2 regions of the Methylophilus sp. DW102 genome follow, and region 1 is predicted to be linked to the other one. Evidence: predicted binding sites of a transcription regulator. Region 1 holds the regulator's gene; the other holds the start of a gene.
The links. The regulator sigma-54, encoded in region 1, starts transcription at its own class of promoters, with help from an activator protein. The targets are predictions, from matches to a motif close to TGGCACNNTTCCTGCT.
Positions count from the first base shown of each region.

Region 2: AACH41_RS13740 (transglutaminase family protein) is a predicted target of sigma-54. The motif match lies at 3,512-3,527, and genes of this name have one in related genera.

Region 1 is NZ_AP029023.1:258,403-269,583, reverse strand. Features, by position in the region: gene AACH41_RS01215 (FAD-dependent oxidoreductase) at 1-598, opposite strand, end outside; gene AACH41_RS01210 (cation:proton antiporter) at 672-2,648, opposite strand; gene AACH41_RS01205 (KpsF/GutQ family sugar-phosphate isomerase) at 2,873-3,874, shown strand; gene lptC (LPS export ABC transporter periplasmic protein LptC) at 3,900-4,523, shown strand; gene lptA (lipopolysaccharide transport periplasmic protein LptA) at 4,582-5,196, shown strand; gene lptB (LPS export ABC transporter ATP-binding protein) at 5,205-5,948, shown strand; gene AACH41_RS01185 (RNA polymerase factor sigma-54) at 5,955-7,499, shown strand; gene tyrS (tyrosine--tRNA ligase) at 7,545-8,783, opposite strand; gene AACH41_RS01175 (anhydro-N-acetylmuramic acid kinase) at 8,908-10,035, shown strand; gene gltA (citrate synthase) at 10,219-11,181, shown strand, end outside.
Region 2 is NZ_AP029023.1:2,876,677-2,887,857, reverse strand. Features, by position in the region: gene AACH41_RS13760 (esterase-like activity of phytase family protein) at 1-731, shown strand, start outside; gene AACH41_RS13755 (FAD-binding domain-containing protein) at 777-2,057, opposite strand; gene AACH41_RS13750 (NfeD family protein) at 2,140-2,586, shown strand; gene AACH41_RS13745 (SPFH domain-containing protein) at 2,614-3,459, shown strand; gene AACH41_RS13740 (transglutaminase family protein) at 3,567-6,857, shown strand; gene AACH41_RS13735 (circularly permuted type 2 ATP-grasp protein) at 6,933-9,473, shown strand; gene AACH41_RS13730 (transglutaminase family protein) at 9,482-10,372, shown strand; gene AACH41_RS13725 (HAD family phosphatase) at 10,439-11,116, shown strand; gene tmpT (thiopurine S-methyltransferase) at 11,122-11,181, opposite strand, start outside.

The DNA.
Region 1 (11,181 bases):
TGAGTAGCTCAAAACTCCAGGCGCCGGAGGTGACGACAAAATGGTCGGCCGACAAGGTGTCGCCCGTTGTGGTTTGCCAGGTGTGGATGCTGGAAGCACCTTCTTGCAAGGGCATGAGTTGTGTTTGTTCGCGCAGAGTGACGCCATGCTTGATCAACCACGCTTTGAGCGATTGTAGCAGGCGCGGGTTACGGATTTGCACCACTTCTGGAATTAGCAGGTTATCTCCTTGCAACTCTGCTTGCAGTCCATAGCGCTGGCACCAGTCCAGGGCTGCCTGCTGGTCAAACGGCGGCTGGATCAGCATGCCGCTACGCGTGCATTCGGGGTCTATACCGGTTTCGGCAAGGAGCTCTGCACTGACGGCTGGATAGGCGCGCGCACCAGCCAGCGCCAGCTCGTTGACAATCTCCTGATAAAACCATGGCAACAGCGGAAAAGCGATGCCCGCCCCAGCCCACGAAGACTCCCCTGACGTTTGCGCAGCGACGATATTGCGCTCAACCAGCGTGACGGTGTGCCCTTGTTTCTTTAACTGCATGGCAGTGAGGCAGCCTACGATGCCACCGCCGACCACGACCACTGAAGTGTTTGCCATAAGACCCGGTATTTAAAATGAAAAAGCCTGAGGCCCCGAGCTGCAACAGTCAGGGCCTCAGGCCTCTATTGTCTTACGGTTTACGGCCAGAAATCAAATAGACTTCCATGGCGATCAGGGCGGCATTGCTACCGAGCAGGACCAGAATATCGCCTTCGTTGAGAATAATATCCGGTCTGGGTGCAATCGGTTCTGGCATATTGGTACGCCTGAGCTGTTTGACCTCGACCGCAAAATCCTCAAACGGGATATGGTCCAGGCGCAAACCATGCGCATAAAAGTTTTTATACATCTCTACCGAATGCAGTTGTGGCAGAGCGGCGGTGGTCGTATCCGCATCACTCACGCCGCGGAAGTAACCTTTGAACATTTTGTAACGCTCTTCGCGGAACAGACGGATACGTTTGACCACGCGGTTAAGCGGAATCCCCAGCGTGACCAGTGCATGCGAGGCCAGCATGAGGCTACCCTCCAAGATTTCCGGCACCACTTCTGCCGCCCCGGCATCTCGCAGCAAATCCATTTCACTGTCATCATGGGTGCGCACAATCACGGGCAGGGTTGGATATTTCTCCTGGATCACATGCAGAACCTTCATGGTGCCACGCGTTTCTGCATAGCTGACAATCACCGCTTTGGCCCTGGCCAGCCCGGCCGCCTCAAGCACTGAGCGACGGCCTGCATCGCCGTAAATCACATTTTCACCGGCGGCGGCGGCTTCCTGAACGCGGCTGGCATCCATATCCAGGGCCACATAGGGGATATTTTCTTCGCGCAAAAAGCGGCCCAGATACTGACCACTGCGGCCATAGCCGCAGATGATGACATGGTCGCGCAAATCGAGGCTGTGCTCCTGAATAGTCTCCACCACCTTGTAGCTATTTCGCGTATAACTCTTGACCAGTTTGCGCGCAATCCTGCCGTTATATTGAATAATGAATGGCGCCACCAGCATGGAAAGCACGGCCACGGACAGCACCAGCTGTAGGGAGTCGCCGTCGATCAAATGCGTTTGCAAGCCCAGGGCCAGCACCACAAAACTGAACTCCCCCGCCTGGCCAAGAATAATGCCGGTACGGACACCCACGCCCATCTCAAAGCCATACAACTTGGTTAAAAAGGCAATCAGGCCAATCTTGAACACCAGGAACAGGGCTAACAGGAAAACAATCAATACAATATGATTGATCAATACGGAAACGTCGAGCAGCATGCCGACGCTGATAAAAAACAGACCCAGCAAGATATCGCGGAAAGGCGCAATATCTGATTCGACCTGATAACGGTATTTGGTCTCAGAAATCAGCATCCCGGCCACAAAGGCCCCCAGCGCAAAGGACAAGCCGACATAGTTGGTGGCTGCCGCCATCAGCAGGGTCACCATCAGCACATTGAGCACAAACAACTCGCGTGAGCGCTGTTTGGCCACCAGCTCAAACCAGAAGTTAAGGATGTTTTTCCCGAACTTGAACAGTAAAAACAGCAGTACAGACGACTTGAACAGCGTCAGCCCCAACACATCCAGCCAATTGTCGCTATGCGAGCCTAGCGTCTGGATCAACACCAGAATCGGAATCACGGCCAGATCCTGGAAAAGCAGCACGCCGATACTGAGACGACCATGTCTGGAGTTAAGGTCTACACGCTCCATCAGAATTTTGGACACAATCGCGGTCGAGGACATGGTGATGGCCGCACCAATGATAAAAGCAGAAGTCAGGCTGAGCCCGGCCACTTTGCCCAGCACCAGACTGGCCAGCAAGGTCAGCACGACCTGTCCGCCCCCTAGCCCGAACAGCGTTTTTCGCATGGCATACAGCTTAGGCAGACTAAACTCGAGACCGATGCTAAACATCAAAAACACGATACCAAACTCGGCCACCTGGCGACCGGACTCTTCATCCTCCAGCAAGCCCAGGGCGTGCGGGCCCAGCACGATGCCGATGACAAAATAGGCCAGCATGGCAGGCAAGCCGAGGATGCGGAACAAGCCCACGGCGAAGACCGAGCTGGTCAGCAGTAATAAAAGATGTATCAGGGAATCAAACATGCAAAGCTCTAACGCATTTATACCAAGCCGGTCAAACAGGGGTTTGATCGCCATCAGCCAGCGCTGAAGGGTCAAGGTCTATTATGAAACGCAATTGTTTCAGGATGATGCATCGTGCCACAAAACTTTGTTTTATGCAAAAAATGTGCCTGAGAATAAAAAAACCGTAAAAAAAGGGTGTTTTACTTTATTGTCAGGCAACTCGCTTGTTATACTTACCCGCCATGATGACAGCAAATTCCGGCATCCATCTTGTTAAAACACCCGATATCGTGTCGCGCGCACGAGGGGTGTTGTTGCACGAAGCCGATGAGATCAGGCATCTGGCAGACCGCATTGGCTCGGCTTTTGAGGCCGCCGTGCATATGCTTCTGGCCTGCAAGGGCCGGGTGGTGGTCACGGGCATGGGCAAATCTGGCCATATCGGCGGCAAAATTGCGGCCACCTTGGCCAGTACCGGCACACCGGCGTTTTTCATGCACCCGGCCGAGGCCAGCCACGGCGACTTGGGCATGATTACGGCAGAAGATGTGGTGATCGCGCTGTCCAATTCTGGCGAGAGTGATGAAATTATTAATATTTTACCGGCGATCCGCCGCATCGGTGCTCGGGTGTTGAGCATCACGGGCAGCGAAGACTCCACCTTGTCACGTGAGTCGGAAGTGCATTTGAGTGCTGCCGTGAGCCATGAGGCTTGCCCACTCGGCTTGGCTCCCACAGCCAGCACGACAGCGGCCTTGGCCCTTGGCGATGCTTTAGCACTCTGCGTGCTGGATTTGCGTGAGTTCACTGCGGAAGACTTCGCCCGTTCGCATCCCGGTGGCAGCTTGGGCAGACGGCTACTGGTGCGCATCAGGGATGTCATGCGCACCGGCGAGGCCGTGCCCCAAATTGATCAACACGCCTCCATTCAGGAAGCCATCACGCAAATTTCACTCAAGGGCATGGGCTTCACGGCTATTGTGGACCACGCGCAACGCCCAATAGGCATTTTTACCGATGGCGATTTGCGCCGCTTGTTTATGCAGGGCAAGAACAATCCACAGGCATCCATTGATACCGTGATGAACAAACAGCCGTATTTGCTGGAGACGAATCAGATGGCGGTTGAAGCAGTTAACATGATGGAGCAGCACAAAATAAATGGCTTTTTGGCAGTCGATGCCCAAGGGCAGTTGGTAGGGGCATTCAATATGCATGACTTATTGAAAGCCAAAGTCGTTTAGCTTATACAGGCATTAGAATTCAGGCATGCTTAAACACCCCATTTTGTTGCCGATTGCGTTAATGCTGTTGCTGGCGCTGCTGACCTTCTGGATTAACCAGAATGTGCAAGAGCAAGCACTCAAAATGAACATACTTAATCGCCAAGCGCCGGACTACATGTTGTACAACTTTGTGAGTACCCGCACGGATGCGTCCGGTAATACCAAATATGTGCTGGCGGCCGCAAAAATGCGCCACTTTCCTGCCAATGACTATACAGAATTGCAGCGGCCACGCTTTACCCAGTTTGGCCTGAACAAGCCTTACACGCAAATTTATGGTCAGCAAGGACGTGTTTCCGCCAATGGTAAACTGGTCGAGTTTAGCAAACAGGTCAAGGTGATCCGCCAAGCCTCCGCCACCAAGCCAGAAACACAAATGCAAACCGAGCGGCTTTGGCTGGAGCCGGATACCGAGGTGGCACACACAGACCAGCCGGTGGTCATCCGCCAAAAACCGGCGACAGTGATTACAGGCACGGGCATGCGTTTTGATAACCGGGCTGATACCATGCAATTGTTTAACCGGGTACATGTGCATTATGAGCGTCCACCCGTCGCCAGCAATTTGGCAAGCCCGGCCCAGGCGTCAAACACAGAACGCCAATGACCGTTGATTATGGAGAAATGAGTTGAACACGCACAAGCCCTTATTTTTAGCGATCTGCATGAGCGTATGGGCGCTATTGTCCATGCCGCTGAGTGTGCTGGCCGAAGAATCCGACCGAGATCAACCGATAGAGCTTGAGGCGGATACCGTGACCGTGAACGATGCTAAAAAAATCAGTATCTACACGGGCAACGTGATTCTTAATCAGGGCACTTTGCAAATCAAGGCGGACAAAATGATCGTACGCGAGGATCAGGACGGCTTTCAACATAGCACCTGTACCGGCAACCCCACCACATTCAAGCAAAAACGTACCGGTAAAGACGAGTGGATGCAAGGCAGTGGTCAACGTATCGAATACAACGCCCGCATGGATAAAGTGCAACTGTATACCAATGCCTGGGTTAAACGTGGTGAAGACATCGTGACCGGGGACTACATCAGCTACGACGCCAACGCCGAGTATGCCGAGGTGATTGGCGGCACCAAAGCCAACCCGAACGGGACGGCTGGCAGCCGCGTCAAGGCCACCATACAGCCTAAAAATAAAACCACACCACCTGTCATTGACAACAAGCCAACCTCTCAACAGGGGTTACGGATGAATCGCTCCTTGCAACTCAAGGTCGAACCTGCCCCTGCCGAAAACACTGGTGAGCAAGGCAAAGAGTAAGCATAAAGATGGAAACCATGGCAGCAGATCAGAACCATTTGCAGGTTAACCGCCTGAAAAAAACCTATCAGGGCCGTACCGTGGTCAAAAACACGACGCTTGAGTTACGCAGTGGCGAAGTGATCGGCTTGCTGGGTCCCAACGGGGCAGGCAAAACCACCAGCTTTTACATGATTGTCGGGTTGGTTGCGCTGGATGAAGGCAACATTACGCTGAATGGCGCCGACGTGAGCCGCGCGCCCATGCATGAGCGCGCGCGCATGGGCCTGGCTTATCTGCCCCAAGAAGCATCCATTTTCCGCAAGCTCAGCGTAACCGACAACATACTCGCCATTCTTGAAACCCGTCCCTATACGGAAGAGCAGCGTGAGGCGAGGCTTGAGTCCTTGCTGGATCAATTGCATATCCAGCACATCCGCAACAGTCAGGCCGTCAGCTTGTCTGGCGGCGAACGTCGACGCGTTGAAATTGCGCGCTGCCTGGCCACTGACCCTAAATTTATTTTGCTGGATGAACCGTTCGCCGGGATTGATCCGATTGCGGTGATCGAAATCCAGAAAATCATCCGCTACCTGAGCAGTCAGAATATTGGTATTTTAATCACCGACCACAATGTGCGCGAAACGCTGGATATCTGTGACCGCGCTTATATTGTCAATGAAGGCGCTGTGTTTGCAGCAGGCACGCCCGATGAAATCATTCAGAATGAAGGTGTGCGTGAAGTGTATCTGGGCAAGAATTTTAGGCTGTAATCCGTCATGAAACAGAACCTGCAATTACGTATTTCGCAAAATCTGGCGCTGACGCCGCAGCTGCAGCAATCGATCCGTTTGCTGCAACTTTCCACGCTGGAACTGAACCAGGAACTGGAAACCATCCTGCAGGAAAACCCGTTACTGGAAATGTCAGACGGTGAAGAAGGCGAGTTTGAAGATAACACACCGCCTCCCCCCACTGTAGAAGCTGAGCCGACAGATGCCAGCTCGTTTGACATGGCAACGCAGCAAGAGATCACCGCACCGGCAGAAAGTCTGCGTGAAGACTTGCACGATGAGCTGGGCGGGAGCGAGAGCGACCTGCCCAATTTAAACGAGGAATTCACGCCGCCAGAGTTTGAAGATGATTATGAAGAGTTTGGCAGCACCAGCAACTGGGACGAAGCCGGACGCAATCATCAGGAAGACGAAGACAGTGACTTTTCCAGACAGGAAACCACCAGCATCAGTTTGCGCGAGCATCTGATTGATCAGATACAACTGGCACATTTATCGCAACGTGACATGAGCCTGGTCAAACTGCTACTGGATAGCATCACTGATGATGGCTATCTGGAGCAAGATCTGCAGGAGATTGTGGAGCACTTGCCACTCGAACTTGAGGTCGAGCTGCTGGAACTGGAAACCGCCCTCAAGCTGATCCAGAATCTGGACCCTGTAGGCGTAGGTGCGCGCGATTTACGCGAGTGCCTGCTCTTGCAACTGACGCGTTTGCCGCAAGAAACGCCACACTTGCAAACCGCCATTGCCATTGCCAAAGACCACCTGGCGCTGCTGGCCAACAAAGACTTTGTCAAACTGCGCAAGGTGCTTGGTTGCGATGAAGCGGTACTCAAGGCGGCGCAGCACCTGATCCGCCAGCAAAACCCCAGACCCGGCAGCGAGTTTTCCAGCTTTAGTCACGATCACTTTATCCAGCACGATGTGGTGGTTAAAAAAATCAAGGGCATTTGGGTCGCCTCTTTAAATGATGGCGTGATCCCCAAACTGCGCATCAACCAGATGTATGCGGACATCCTCAAGCGCAACCGCGAGAGTTCAGGCCAATACCTGCAAAGCCAGATGCAGGAAGCCAAGTGGATGATTAAAAATATCCAGCAGCGCTTCTCGACCATTTTGCGCGTGTCACAAGCCATTGTAGATCGCCAGCGCAACTTCTTTGAACATGGTGAAATTGCCATGCGGCCACTGGTGCTGCGTGAAATCGCCGAAGAACTCGACTTGCATGAAAGCACAGTTTCCCGCGTCACCACGCATAAGTATATGCTCACACCGCGTGGCGTCTATGAACTCAAATACTTCTTTGGCAGCTCGGTGGCCACAGATGCAGGCGGCTCCTGCTCTGCCACCGCTATCCGCGCCTTGATCAAGCAAATGGTGGCCGAAGAAAACCCGAAAAAGCCTTTGTCGGACAACCAGATCACCGACACACTGGCACAACAAGGTATCGTCGTTGCCCGCCGTACCATAGCCAAATATCGCGAGTCCCTGAATATTCCGCCCGCGAACTTGCGCAAAACGCTCTAAACAAAAAAGGCCGCAGATGCGGCCTTTTTTGTTTCTCAGCTCAAATCACCTGATTGTGATCTTGGCAAATTTACGTTTACCCACCTGTGCGATCACTGTCACACCTTTAGTCAAAGGCAGATTCTTATCATCCACCTTGACGCTGTCGAGCTTGACGCCTCCTTGCTGCACTGCGCGCATGGCTTCACTGGTGCTTTCAACCAAGCCCGCCTGTTTTAACAATTGGCTAATGCCGATGCTCTCGCCTTCAATGGTCACTTCAACTTCGGGCACGTCATCCGGGATGCCGCCTTTGGCACGGGTCTGGAAGTCCTGCAAGGCTTTTTCAGCCGCGGCTTGACCATGGAAACGCGCCACAATTTCTTGGGCAAAGCCGACCTTGATATTGCGGGGGTTTGCGCCACTGGCGACTTGCGCCTTCCATTCGGCAATGGTTTCCAGCGTCGCAAAAGAGAGCAAATCAATATAGCGCCACATCAGTTCATCTGAAATCGACATGATCTTGGCAAAAATAGTCTCTGGCGCCTCGCTAATGCCAATGTAGTTACCGAGTGATTTAGACATTTTATTGACGCCATCCAACCCTTCCAGCAACGGCATCATCAGCACACATTGCTGCGACTGGCCGGCCTGCTTTTGCAACTCACGCCCCATGAGCAGGTTAAACTTCTGGTCGGTACCACCGAGCTCAAGATCCGCTTGCAGGGCGACCGAATCATATCCTTGCAGTAACGGGTACAGAAACTCGTGAATCGCAATCGGTTGATTACCCTTGAAGCGTTTGGAGAAGTCATCGCGCTCCAGCATGCGGGCCACGGTATGGCTGGCAGCCAGCTTGATCATCCCCGCCGCACCGAGTTCACTTAACCAGTTGGAGTTAAAAACAATCTCGGTTTTGGTGGGATCCAGTATTTTGAAGACTTGTGCGGCATAGGTATCGGCGTTGGCCTTGACCTGCTCCACGGTTAAGGGTGGACGAGTGGCGCTTTTGCCCGTTGGGTCACCAATCATGCCGGTAAAGTCACCGATCAGGAATAAAATCTGATGGCCCAGATCCTGCAACTGGCGCAATTTATTAATGAGGACGGTATGACCCAGGTGCAAGTCGGGCGCGGTAGGGTCAAAGCCTGCTTTCACACGTAACGGCTTGCCTGTTTTCAGTTTCTCGACCAGCTCCTGCTCGATCAGTAACTCATCTGCGCCACGCTTGATAATGGCCAACGCCTTGGCAATTTCTGGGCTCAATGCTGGCACTTCAGATGAGGGTTGTTTGGTATCGGTCATGCGGGTATCCGTCAAATACAACGATGCGCACTGATGGCACCGTCTCAAATAAGTAAAACAGCTATTTTAACGTAATCCCATGCATTTCTGTAAGCGCGGCTGGAGCAGTGTTAAAATGACACCCATGCAAGTTTCTGCCGATCGCTCCCAGCCACGTTTGTTTATTGGACTGATGTCCGGTACCAGCCTGGACGGGGTGGATGCCGTGCTCACCTCGCAACGGGGCGAGCAACTGACACAAACGGCCACCTATTTTCTGCCCTACCCTGACGCGCTTAAACAGCGCCTACTGGCCTTGCACACGCCCGCCAATAACGAGTTACACGAGGCCGCAGTGGTTGCTAACCAGCTCGCAGAACTCTACGCGCAAGCCGTCAAGCAACTGCTTAAGCTCGCCGACATCCGTGCCGAGGCCGTGACAGCCATCGGTTGCCATGGCCAGACCATCCGGCACTGTCCGACACTGGCAGAGGGCATGGCATACACCATACAATTGGGCAACCATGCCCGCTTGGCAGAATTAACAGGGATCACGGTCATTGGCGACTTCAGAAGTCGCGATATTGCCGCCGGCGGCCAAGGTGCACCGTTAGTGCCGGCCTTCCACCAGGCGGTGTTTACGAGTGCAGATAGGCATCGCGTCGTCATTAATATCGGCGGCATTGCCAACTTGAGTGATCTGCCAGCACACGGACAAGTCACAGGCTTTGACTCGGGACCCGGCAACCTGCTCATGGATGCCTGGACGCAGCAACACACAGGCCAACCCTATGATGCGGGCGGGCACTGGGCAGCGGGCGGGAAAATTAATCCAGACTTGCTCAATGCCATGTTGGCAGATCCTTATTTTGCACTGGCCGCACCTAAAAGTACGGGACGCGACCTGTTTAACGACACCTGGTTAATGCAACTGCTGCATCAGTATCCCGACAGTGCACAAAATGTGGCGCGTACTTTGCTTGAGTTAACAGCAGTGAGCATCACCGATGCACTGACGCGATTCTGCCCAGGGGCTCAGGAAGTCTACGTCTGTGGGGGTGGTGCCCATAATCTGGCCTTGCTGAATAGACTGCAGGCGCTGTCTGGCCAGTCCATACAGCTGACGGATCAATTGGGCGTTGGCGTGGACTGGGTGGAAGCGGTCGCCTTTGCCTGGCTGGCGCAACGCTGTGTAGATCATTTGCCAGGCAATTTGGCCGCTGTCACCGGCGCGGCGGGGCCACGCATTCTGGGTGCCGTTTACCCCAACTAAGCACCGGCAACGACGCGTAGCAATGATTCCCAAAAGCAGTGCAAACGCACCAGTGACTTGATTACATCTGGTGCAGGCTTTTGATTGTTTTTTTAACTTTTCCGCGACAGTCACCGCACAAGCGGTGATAAAACAAAACGATTGCGTATAATTTAACCAACTTGATTAAAGACTGAGTACGTTATGGCTACCAAGGCGACCATTACATTTGACAACGATAGTAGCGCAATTGAGCTACCAGTATTAAAAGGCTCACTGGGCACGGATGTGATTGATATCCGCAGCTTGGGCAAACATGGTTATTTCACGTTTGATCCTGGCTTCATGTCTACCGCATCGTGTACATCTGGCATTACCTTTATTGATGGTGAAAAAGGGTTGCTTTACTACCGTGGCTATCCGATTGAGCAACTGGCCGAGAACTGTGACTTCCTTGAGGTCTCGCACCTGTTGCTGCACGGCGAACTGCCGGATAACAATCAACGTGAGGAATTCGTGAGCACCATCAGCGAACACACCATGCTGCACGACCAGATGAGCAATGTATTCCGTGGGTTCCGCCGCGATGCGCACCCGATGGCGGTCATGATCGCGGTCGTAGGCGCCATGGCGGCCTTCTATCCAGACAACAACAATGTGGCCGACCCGGAATCACGGAAAGTGGCCGCCATGCGCCTGCTGGCCAAAGTCCCCACCATTGCCGCCTGGAGCTACAAGTACAACATTGGCCAGCCATTCATGTATCCCAAAAACAAATTGGGCTACGCCGAAAACTTTATGCACATGATGTTCGCCACGCCCTGTGAAGACTATGTGCCCAACCCGATTCTGGCCCGTGCGTTTGAGCGGATTCTGATTCTGCACGCAGATCACGAGCAAAATGCTTCTACCTCTACCGTGCGTCTGGTCGGCTCCAGCGGCGCCAACCCGTTTGCCTGCATCGCAGCCGGCATCGCCTCGCTATGGGGCCCCTCACACGGTGGCGCCAACGAAGCCACACTTAACATGCTGGAAGAAATCGGCGACGTCAGCCGCATCGGCGAATTTATCAAACGCGCCAAAGACAAAACCGACAGCTTCCGCCTGATGGGCTTTGGCCACCGCGTTTACCGCAACATGGACCCCCGCGCTTCTATCATGCGCAAA
Region 2 (11,181 bases), 400 kb from region 1:
TTACGCCTGATGGCAAAACACTGGTTGGCTTTGAGCAAAGCCCGCTGATTCAGGATGGTGGCGATGGTGGTCGTACCAACCGTATCGTGACGATTGATACGAAAACGGGTGCTACCAAGCAGTATGTCTATGACAACTTCCTCTCTGATAAAAACAAGAGCTACAACATCAGCGAGATTCTGGCGGTCAATGACCATACCTTCTTTGTGCTTGAGCGTGATGGCAAGGGCGCGGGCGATGGTTCCAAGGCGGATGTGAAACGTATCTACAAAATCGACCTGAATGATGCAAATGGCGATGGCGTCGTGGGTGACCAAGCGGTAGATATTGGCTCATTGAACAGTGGTGCTGGCATCAGTGGCCAAAATAACCTGCAGAGCTATGCTGTGCAAAAAAGCTTGTTCCTTGACCTGAAAACAGCACTTGTGAATGCTGGTATCAGCAATACTAATATACCTGCCAAGCTCGAAGGCATGACTTTTGGCGAGGACATCATGGAGGGTGGCGTGCTGTATCACACCCTGTATGTGGCCAATGATAATGACTTTGTGCCAGGCATCGCAGGGGACAACAAGTTCTTTGTGTTCAAGTTTACCGATGCAGACTTGAATGGCAGTCAATTTGTGAACCAGGCATTGTCCGTCAGTGCCGTGCCTGAGCCAGCCAATGTTTCGATGCTGATTTCTGGCCTGTTCCTGATGGGTTGGTTGCAACGTCGTCGTCAGCGCTAATCGAGCTGCTGTGAGTAAAAAGCCGCCTTTCCAAGGCGGCTTTTTTTATGTGGCTGGATCGTTTGAAAATCGTTCATCGTCGTTGGTAAACACCAGCGGCTCAACTTTTTTCCAGTAGCGGCTAAACCGCATCAGCTCATGGTCGCTGAAGCAGGTGTCATAGAGGCTGGGTTCGTTTAGCCAAGTAAGTCGTGCATCGTCAGCCGCTGCTTTGAGCTGCGCGTTCGGAGTGTTCTGGCTGATGATGTGCCTCTGCGAATAGCTTGCCAGTACTTGTGCTGTGCTGCCAATCCATATGTCTGCCTCTGGGATTTCGCTCAGGCAATCGGCCATGAATTGCAGGCGTTTCAGGGGCCATTGCCCGTAAAGCGCAGGGTCAAATGCAAAGACGCGAGTGGCCTTACTCTTTAGTAGAGCATGCTCTGGCGATAACATTTCGTCATGAAGCCAGATCAGGGCGCTGTCGTCATGCGAGGGTAAGCGCTGCGCTGTGATTTCTAGAGGCATGTGCGCGTTGCTGGCGACTGAAGCCTGATCAGCAGTTTGCGGCGGCAGGGCACTAAATAATTGCTGTTGCAATGTTTCGTAGCTGGCATCAAACGGGCAGCGCACATGGCATTGCTGACACCAGGGGTCGCCCCCGAATTTGACGATATTTTCTTTATTGAAAAAATAAGGTTTATGGCTAAAGCTGGCGCCTATCCATTGCCAGGAGAGATGGTTGGACGCCCAATCGCCATCGAGCAGCTGTTGCTCAAACCAGTCTGCCGCCTGGCGCCAGTCTACTTTTAACCAGTGCAGCACATAGGCGGCAAACCACATACGGGCATGATTGTGCAGATAGCCCTCCTGTCGCAGACTGCGCACAATCTCGTCCATGCACACCAGTCCGGTGAATCCTTGTTCGATAAAAGCAGGCAGAGGGTGATCACCCAGCGCCACTTTGGGCGCTTCCATCGGTTGCTTGATCGCCTCGCCAAAACGGTACCAGACCTGCCTGAAGTAGTCGCGATAGCTGAGCTCTGCAATCAGTTTGATCCCGCGGTTACCAACGCTTTGGCGGACCACTGTTACTGCTTCTTGCAGTGAAAGACAGCCATGGCGCAGGTAAGGCGAGAGCCGGGTCACTGCGCCCTGCAGATGATTGCGGCTGTGGCCATAAGCCTCGGCATCTATGGCAGACAGCCGCTGCAATGCTGCGACGCGGCCGCCTTGCCAGCGGTCGTCCAAATCTGGTCCGTTGGCCTGCGGAAAGCAGGTGCGGATTTGTGCCAGCCGTTCCCGGCGGTCAGTCGCAAGCGTAAGGCGGACAGGCGGTTGAGTCATTCCCCCATTTTGACACAAGTAGTGATACCATGCGCTCAAAGATTCGTGGTCGTTTATTCATCGTGGTTTGGGGGGGCGGGTTATGCAGACAGGATGGTGGTGGTGCGGATTGGGCCTGGTGCTGTTATGCTCGGAAATGCTGCTCGGCACCTTGTACTTGTTATGGCTAGGCATTGCCGCACTGGCAATGGCAGCGCTCACCCTGGTTTGGCCAGAGATGTCATTAGCCTTGCAAGCCCTGAATTATGCCGTGCTGGCGGCACTGGCCTTGACCATCATGCGCAAGCTGGAGAAACGCAAGCCTGACTTGCGGGTTGGACAGGCGCAGGGCGAGGAAATCGGTCGTGAAGGCGTGGTGATTGAGGCTATTTCTCCCATGCAACCGGGCAAGATCCGGTTTGCCCAAGGGGTGTTGGGTAGCCGCGAATGGGTAGCTTATGCCGATACGGCCATGGCTGTGCAACAAGCGGCAATCATTGTCGCCGTGGAAGGCAACAGCTTGCGTGTGGCGCCTGCCCACCACGGTTAATCGTTTTAATTATTGAGGGGAGTCGTTATGACCGAAGTCAGTGTCATTGTGATCGTACTGGTAGTGATCGCCATCGTGAAAGGGGTACGTATTGTGCCGCAGGGCGAAGAATGGGTGGTCGAGCGGCTCGGTAAATTTGCCGGCATTCTCAAGCCAGGCCTCAATGTGATCAACCCGGTATTCAGTAATGTCAGTTACAAGGTGACCACCAAAGACATCATTCTCGATGTCCCAGAGCAGGAGGTGATCACCCGTGATAACGCGGTGATTCTGGCCAATGCGGTGGCGTTTATCAAAGTGACCAATATCGAGCGTGCGGTCTACGGCATCGAAAATTTTCGTGAAGCCATGCGCAATATGGTGCAAACCAGTTTGCGTTCTATCATCGGTGGCATGGACCTCAATCATGCGCTGACCTCGCGTGACCGGATCAAGGCTGAGCTTAAAGAAGCGATTGCCGATGAGGCGCTGGACTGGGGCCTCACCGTGAAAAGTGTAGAGATTCAGGACATCAAACCCTCTGCCAATATGCAGGATGCGATGGAGCGTCAGGCAGCGGCCGAGCGGGAGCGTGTGGCGGTGGTGACCGAAGCCGAAGGCGCCAAGCAGTCGTTGATCTTGAATGCAGAAGCCCGCCTGGAAGCCGCGCGTAAAGACGCAGAGGCGCAAATGGTGGGGGCTCAAGCCTCAGCAGCGGCGATTAAAATGATTGCCGAGGCGGTCAAGGAAAACAATACCTCCGCCACCTTTTTGCTGGGGGACCGTTATATTCAATCAATGCAAAAAATGGCCGACTCCAACAATAGCAAAATTGTTGTGCTGCCAGGCGATGTGGTGAGCGCGGTCAAAAATCTGGTAGGCGGCAGCAAGTAAGTCGATCAGGGGTAGCGTTTAATTGCCACCACGCGCTGGGTTTTGGCGTGGCTGGCATATTTCCTGCATCACACTGCTTAAAATCATAATATTATTGAGGATCAGCAGTGGCTATACGCGTCGCTTTACATCACCGCACCCGCTATCAATTTGACCGCCTGGTCAATCTTTCGCCACACGAAGTCCGCCTCAAGCCCGCTGCCCACGCGCGCACGCCGATTTTGTCGTATTCTCTGACGGTTAATCCTCAGCAGCCTTTTATCAACTGGCAGCAAGACCCCTACGGCAACTACATTGCCCGTTACGTATTCCCCGAAATGGTGCGTGAGCTCGACTTTACGGTCGATTTGGTGGCAGATATGACCGTCATCAATCCGTTTGATTTTTTTGTCGAGAAATATGCCGAGCATTACCCGTTTAACTATACCGCGCAGCAGGCGTTCGAGCTGACCGCCTATTTGCAGCCAGATCCGGTCGGGCCCTTGTTGCAGGCGTGGATGACGGAAATGCGGCAAGCCGTGATCAAACCCGAAGTCGGCATTGTCGACTTTCTGGTGGCCGTCAATCAGCGTTTGCAGGCTGAAATCGGCTATACCGTGCGCATGGAGCCGGGCATACAAACTCCGGAAGAGTCTCTGCAGAAGCGTACAGGGTCTTGCCGGGACTCCGCCTGGTTGCTGGTGCAAATCATGCGCCACCTGGGCTTGGCCGCACGCTTTGTTTCCGGCTACCTGATTCAGCTCAAGGCTGATGTCGCAGCGCTGGATGGCCCCAGTGGCACCGACAAGGATTTTACCGATTTGCATGCCTGGACCGAGGTGTTTATTCCCGGCGCAGGATGGGTTGGCCTGGATCCTACCTCTGGACTGATGGCCGGAGAGGGGCATATTCCGTTGGCGTGTACGGCGATCCCTTCCTCGGCAGCGCCAGTGACTGGCTTTACCGATATCGCCGAGGTTACTTTCACGCATGAGATGACAGTAACGCGCATTCACGAAGACCCGCGCGTGACCAAGCCTTACAGCGAAGCGGACTGGCAGGCCATCCTCAAGCTGGGTGACAAGGTAGATGTTGAGCTCAAAAAACACGATGTACGGCTGACACAAGGCGGCGAGCCGACCTTTGTGTCGATTGATGATATGGATGGCGCACAATGGAACACTCTTGCACTGGGAGATCACAAGCGGCAACTGGCCGGTGACCTGGCTTTGCGCCTGAAAGCGCACTTTGCCCCGGATGGCTTTTTGCATTATGGTCAGGGCAAATGGTATCCCGGTGAGCCCTTGCCGCGCTGGGCCATCAATATTTACTGGCGCCCGGATGGCAAGCCGGTGTGGCGCGATGCCAGCCTGTTTTCAGCCGAAGGGCACAATGACGGCTATGGCGTAGTGCAGGCAGAAGCCTTTTCCCGTCATCTGGCCGACATGTTGGGCTTTCCCAAGGCTTGTGTGGTTGCCGCATATGAAGACGTGATGAGTCTCGCGCAACAAGAGCAGCAGTTACCGGTGAATCTCGACCCGCTCAAGCTGGACTTGCAGGATGCCAAAGAGCGCAAACGGCTGGCAGATTTGCTCAACCAGGGCTTGGGGCAGGTAGTCGGTTATGTCATGCCGCTCAAGCCGGACGAGAGCCAGTCTGCCGGGGCATGGCTGACTAGCAAGTGGCCGTTGCGCCGCGAACATTTGTATCTGCTGGGTGGTGACTCGCCCATGGGCTTGCGCTTGCCCTTGTCCTCGCTGCCATGGCAGTTGCCTGTAGAGATGGAGCCAGAATTTGCCCTAGACCCGTTTGAGGCTCAGGCCGCGTTGGCGACCGCCAAATCACCCAAGGTGCGGATCAAGCACAAAACAACGCAGCCGTTGGCACGGGAAGTGGTCCATACCGCGTTGTGCGTACAGGTGCGCAATGGCCGGCTGTATGTGTTTATGCCGCCAGTCAGCCGACTGGAAGATTATCTGGATTTGCTAAGTGCCATTGAGCAAACTGCGGCCGATTTGAAACTCAAACTGTGGCTGGAGGGGTATCCCCCGCCGCGTGACAGCAGACTCAAGTTGCTCAGCGTGACGCCGGACCCCGGCGTCATCGAAGTGAATATCCACCCGGCGAAAACCTGGAAAGAGCTGGTGACAAACATCAACGTCTTGTACGACGAGGCGCGCCTGTGCCGGCTTGGCACTGAAAAATTCATGCTGGATGGCCGCCACACCGGCACTGGCGGCGGTAACCATGTCACGCTGGGTGGGGAAACACCGGCGGATAGCCCCATGTTGCGGCGCCCGGATGTATTACGTAGCCTGATTACCTACTGGCAAAATCACCCCGCCTTGTCTTATCTGTTTTCAGGGACTTTTATTGGTCCGACCAGCCAGGCGCCGCGCGTGGATGAGGCCAGGGATGACAATTTGTATGAGTTGGCGATTGCTTTTCAGCAGATGGAGCAAGCCTTGCCCGCAGGCAAAGAAAGCGAACAGCCGTGGCTGGTTGACCGGCTACTACGCAATTTGCTGGTGGATTTAACCGGTAACACGCACCGCTCGGAGTTTTCCATCGACAAACTCTATTCGCCGGATGGCCCGACTGGCCGCCTCGGGCTGGTGGAATTCCGTGCTTTTGAAATGCCGCCGCATGCGCGCATGAGTTTGCTGCAAAGCCTGTTACTGCGTGCGCTGGTGGCCCGTTTCTGGAAAACGCCATATACCGGCAAACTGGTGCACTGGGGCACCGAGTTGCATGACCGCTGGATGTTGCCGCATTTTGTGGCGCAAGACATCGCCGATGTCGTGGCCGATTTGCGCGATGCGGGTTATGCCTTTGAACAGCGCTGGTTTGATCCCTTTGTAGAGTTCCGTTTTCCGCGCTATGGCACCGCGGCTTATCATGGCGTGGAGCTGGAATTGCGCCAGGCCATAGAGCCTTGGAATGTGCTGGGTGAAGAAATGGCGGGGGGGGGCACCGCGCGTTACGTGGACTCTTCCGTCGAGCGCATGCAGTTGCGTGTGCGGGGCCTGACCGATGGCCGCCATGTGGTGACCTGTAATGGCCGACCCTTGCCGCTGCAACCAACCGGCCATGCCGGGGAATATGTGGCTGGCATCCGCTTCCGTGCCTGGAGTCCGTGGTCAGCGCTGCATCCGACCATTCCGGTGCAAGCGCCGCTGGTGTTTGATCTGGTGGATACCTGGAGTGAAAAATCCCTGGGAGGATGCACCTACCATGTCTCGCACCCAGGGGGGCGCAATTACAATACGTTCCCGGTGAATGCCAATGAAGCTGAGGCACGGCGTTTTGCACGATTCTGGGCGCATGGCCATACGGCGGGCAAGGTGACTGTGGTAAAAGAACCACCGAATCCACGTTTTCCATTTACGCTTGATCTGCGATGGCAGCCGAATGTGTGAACATCCTGTTACACTCAAGGTCTTGTTTAATAGGCCGCGCGTTTGAGTCGCACCATGATCCTCGCTTAACCACGCATGCAACCAGTGCTTAATCAACTTTATTTTTCTGACCGCTATAACGAACTGTTGGATAGCAGGGGCCAGCCACGTCCGCACTGGCAGGCCCTGGTTTCTCAGCTGGAGAGTGAAGAGCCTGCCGTCATGCGCAAGCGCATGGAGGCTGTGCAGCGCCAGATTCGTGATAATGGCGTGACGTATAACGTCTATGCAGACACGCACGGCGTGCAGCGGCCATGGGATCTGGATGTCTTGCCAGTGATTATCCCCTCGCATGAGTGGCAGCATATCGCTGCTGCCGTGGCGCAGCGGGCCACCTTGCTCAATCAGGTGTTACTGGACGTATATGGTGAACAGCGCCTGTTTGCCAGTGGTCAACTGCCGCCGGCGCTGATTTACGGTCATAACGGCTTTTTGCCTTCTTGTGTCGGCATCCCGCATTACGACAATATTGCCCTGCATAACTATGCCGTGGATATTGCGCGTTCGCCTAACGGGCAGTGGTGGGTGGTGTCTGACCGGACCCAGTCGCCCACCGGAGCTGGTTATGCGCTGGAAAACCGTACCATTATTTCCAGTGTGTTCCCCGAAATGTTCCGCGACCTCAATATTGAGCGCTTGAGCGGCTTTTTTGCCAGCATGCGTGACAGTCTGGCACATTGGGGGCACCGCGTTGCACAAAATCAGGCACAGACTGTCCCTGGCATTGCCCCACTGAGTCAGGGGGAGCCGCCACTGGTGGTGATTTTGACGCCAGGACCGTATAACGAAACCTACCACGAGCAGTCATTTTTAGCTGGTTATCTGGGCTATCCTCTGGTGCAAGGCAACGACCTGACGGTGCGCAACGGCGTGGTCTGGCTCAAAACCATCGCCGGGCTCAAGCCTGTGCACGCCATTTTACGCCGCATTGACGATGATTATTGTGACCCGCTGGAACTCAACGCAGAGTCGCTGTTAGGCGTGGCCGGGTTGACCCAGGCCGCCCGACTGGGCAATGTGCTGATTGCCAATGCGCTGGGCGCCAACTTGTTGCAATCTGGGGCTTTGCTGGGCTTTTTGCCCAACTTGTGCCAGTCGCTGCTAGGTGAGTCATTGCACATGCCTTCGGTGGCGACCTGGTGGTGTGGTGAATCTGCGGCGCTTGAATATGTGATCCAGCATCTGGATGATCTGGTGATCAAACCGGCTTACCCGCAAATGCAATCTTCGCCCATTTTTGGCGAGGATCTCAATGCTACGCAAAAAGAGGCGCTGATTGCCAAGCTGCGTGCGCAGCCCGGCCATTATATTGCCCAGGAACAAGTGGATATTTCACATGCGCCTGTGCTGAGCAATCATCATCACCAGCCACAAATGGGCAGCTTGGCAGTGAGTTTGCGTGTCTATGCCTTTGCCACCCCCAATGGCTATGCGGTGATGCCAGGCGGCCTTTCCCGCGTCGCCAGCGGCAAAGATAGCCGCGTGGTGACCATGCAGCGTGGCGGCACCAGCAAAGACACCTGGGTGCTTTCGGAGTTTACGCAGTCGGCGTTCAGCTTGTTGCGCAAAACCACCTCCAGTCAGGACCTGGTGCGTGAAAACACCTCGCTCTCCAGCCGCATGGCAGAAAACATGTTCTGGTATGGCCGCTATTCAGTACGCAACCTGCAAAAAGCCATGATGTTACGCGCCACCTTGCGCGCCTTGCTCGAATACACGCCAGAATCGCGCGAAGGCGAGTGGCCGACCATGCAGGGCTTGTGTCAGTGGTTTGACCTGTTGCCCTCGCCTAAAGATGATGAAGAATGGGCGAAATGGCAACCGTACAGTGATGATGATATTGAGCCGTTGCTGGTACAAGCCGTGTTCTCGCAGCAGTCCGGCAGTCTGGCCACCAGCGTGCAGCAGTTGTATCAACAGGCGTTCAACCTGCGTGAGCGCATCTCCAATGACCACTGGCGGACCGTGAACGTATTGTCACGGCAGTTTATTACCCGGCACGCGCATGCCACCTTGCAGGATGCGATGTCGTATATCGAGCAGGCCGTGAATCATTTTGTCACCTTGACCGGCTTTGCCATGGACTGGATGACGCGTGATCTGGGCTGGCGGTTTATGTCGCTCGGACGGCGGATTGAGCGCTTGCAGTTTATGTGTGTGTTATTAAGCCGTGCCTTGCAAATGCCACAACATAGTAATCTTGAGTGGTTGCTACAAGTGACCAATAACCTGGTCACTTACCGTGCCCGCTACGCCTCGCAACCCGAATGGTTGCCTGTGCTGGATTTACTGTTGATGGATGGCAATAATCCCAATGCCATTGTTTTTCAAATCAAGGGTTTGGTGAAATATCTCGAAGAAATGGATGCCCATGATAATGCAGGCGGCATTGCCGCCGAGCTGAAAGCCTGCTGGCAAGCCTTGCTGCAACTCGACCCGGACACCTGCTTTATGCAAGGCAGTCCAGAGTTGTCAGCCTGGCTCAATCACACCTACGAGGTGACTTTAACGCTGTCTGACCGCCTCAGCCTGCGCTTTTTCAGCTATGCCAGTCCGGTCGTCATCTCTGGGCATTAAGGACCCGCATGCGCTATCAGGTCGAACACCAAACCATTTATCGCTACGATGTGCCTGTGATTCAATCACAGCAATTACTGCATTTAATGCCCCGGCAAACCGCATTTCAGCAATGCGTTTCTTATACGCTGGCCTGTGAGCCGCAGCCGGCGGAACAGTCGCGGCGGCTGGATTTCTTCGGCAATCACAATGACTACTTCACGCTACTGACACCGCACCAGTCACTCGAAGTCACCTCCAGATTCCAGGTCGATATCCAGCCACGGCCAAAGATGGCTGAGCTTGTGCAAAGCCCGCCCTGGGAGCAGGTGCAGACTTTGTTAAAAGATCAGGACACACACCACCTGGATGCTGCGCCCTATGTGTATGCCACCAGGCGCGTGACCTGTAGCGAAGCGCTGGCCAGTTTCGCCCTGAGCTGCTTTACCCCGCAGCGACCGTTGCTAGAAGCCGCCATGGCGCTGACGCAAAAAATTTATACCGAGTTTGAATTTGACCCACAAGCCACCGATGTCTCTACCCCGCTGGATACGGTGCTCAAAGGCCGCCGCGGTGTGTGTCAGGACTTTGCCCATCTGATGATAGGCGCGCTACGCTCTATCGGTTTGGCCTGCCGTTATGTCAGCGGTTATATCCTTACCCATCCACCCGCAGGCCAGCCGCGCCTGGTCGGCGCCGATGCATCGCACGCCTGGGTGTCTGTCTATTGCCCGGTCTATGGCTGGGTAGACTTTGATCCGACCAATAATTGTCTGGTCCAGCAAGAGCACATTACCGTGGCCTGGGGCCGCGATTTTGGTGATGTCTCACCTATGCGTGGTGTGGTGCTTGGCGGCGGTCAGCAACAACTCAAGGTCAGTGTCACTGTCACGCCGTTGGCCTACGCCGAGCAAGCGTGATATTCCTGTGATCCCACCTGCAAAGACGCGATAAAATATCGCTTTGTTCGCCAAACGGGTTTGCCAGTGATTAAAGCCGCAATTTTTGACATGGACGGTCTGCTGATCGATTCTGAACGTATCATCATGCAAGGTTGTATTGAAGCCGCCGCCAGCATAGGCATTACCTATACCGAGCAGCAATATGTGCAACTGGTTGGGCGGATCTGGTCAGACTCCAGCCGGATCATGGCAGAGCAACTCAACGGCGAACATCATATGCAGCAGGTGATTGCTGGCCTGAACACCTATCTTGATGCACGCAACCATGTGTTCCCGCTCAAAACGGGTGTGCTTGAGCTATTACAGTTTTACCGAGAGGCAGGCGTCACCTGCAGTGTCGCTTCTTCTTCACCCATCCCGCATATTACCCACCGTCTGAGCCATACGGGCGTGCTGGATTACTTTGACCACGTCACTAGTGGCCAGGAGGTGCAACGTGGTAAGCCCAACCCGGACATCTACCTGCTGGCCCTGGAAAAACTGGGCTTGCAAGCGGACGAATGCATTGCGTTTGAAGACAGTGAACTGGGCGCACAAGCCGCGATTGCTGCAGGCTTGCGCGTGATTGTGGTGCCGGATTTAAAACAACCGGGCGACCTGGTGCGGGCACAGGCGTTTCATGTGGTGGAAAGCTTGCTGCACTGGCATCAGCATCATGATGCGCTCATGGGCTGCGTGCCAAGCGCCGACATGGCTGAGTGACGTTCCTAAACTCGTTCTTTTGCCTGTAATAACCACACTTGCTCTTGTGCCGGGCATTTGCCCTT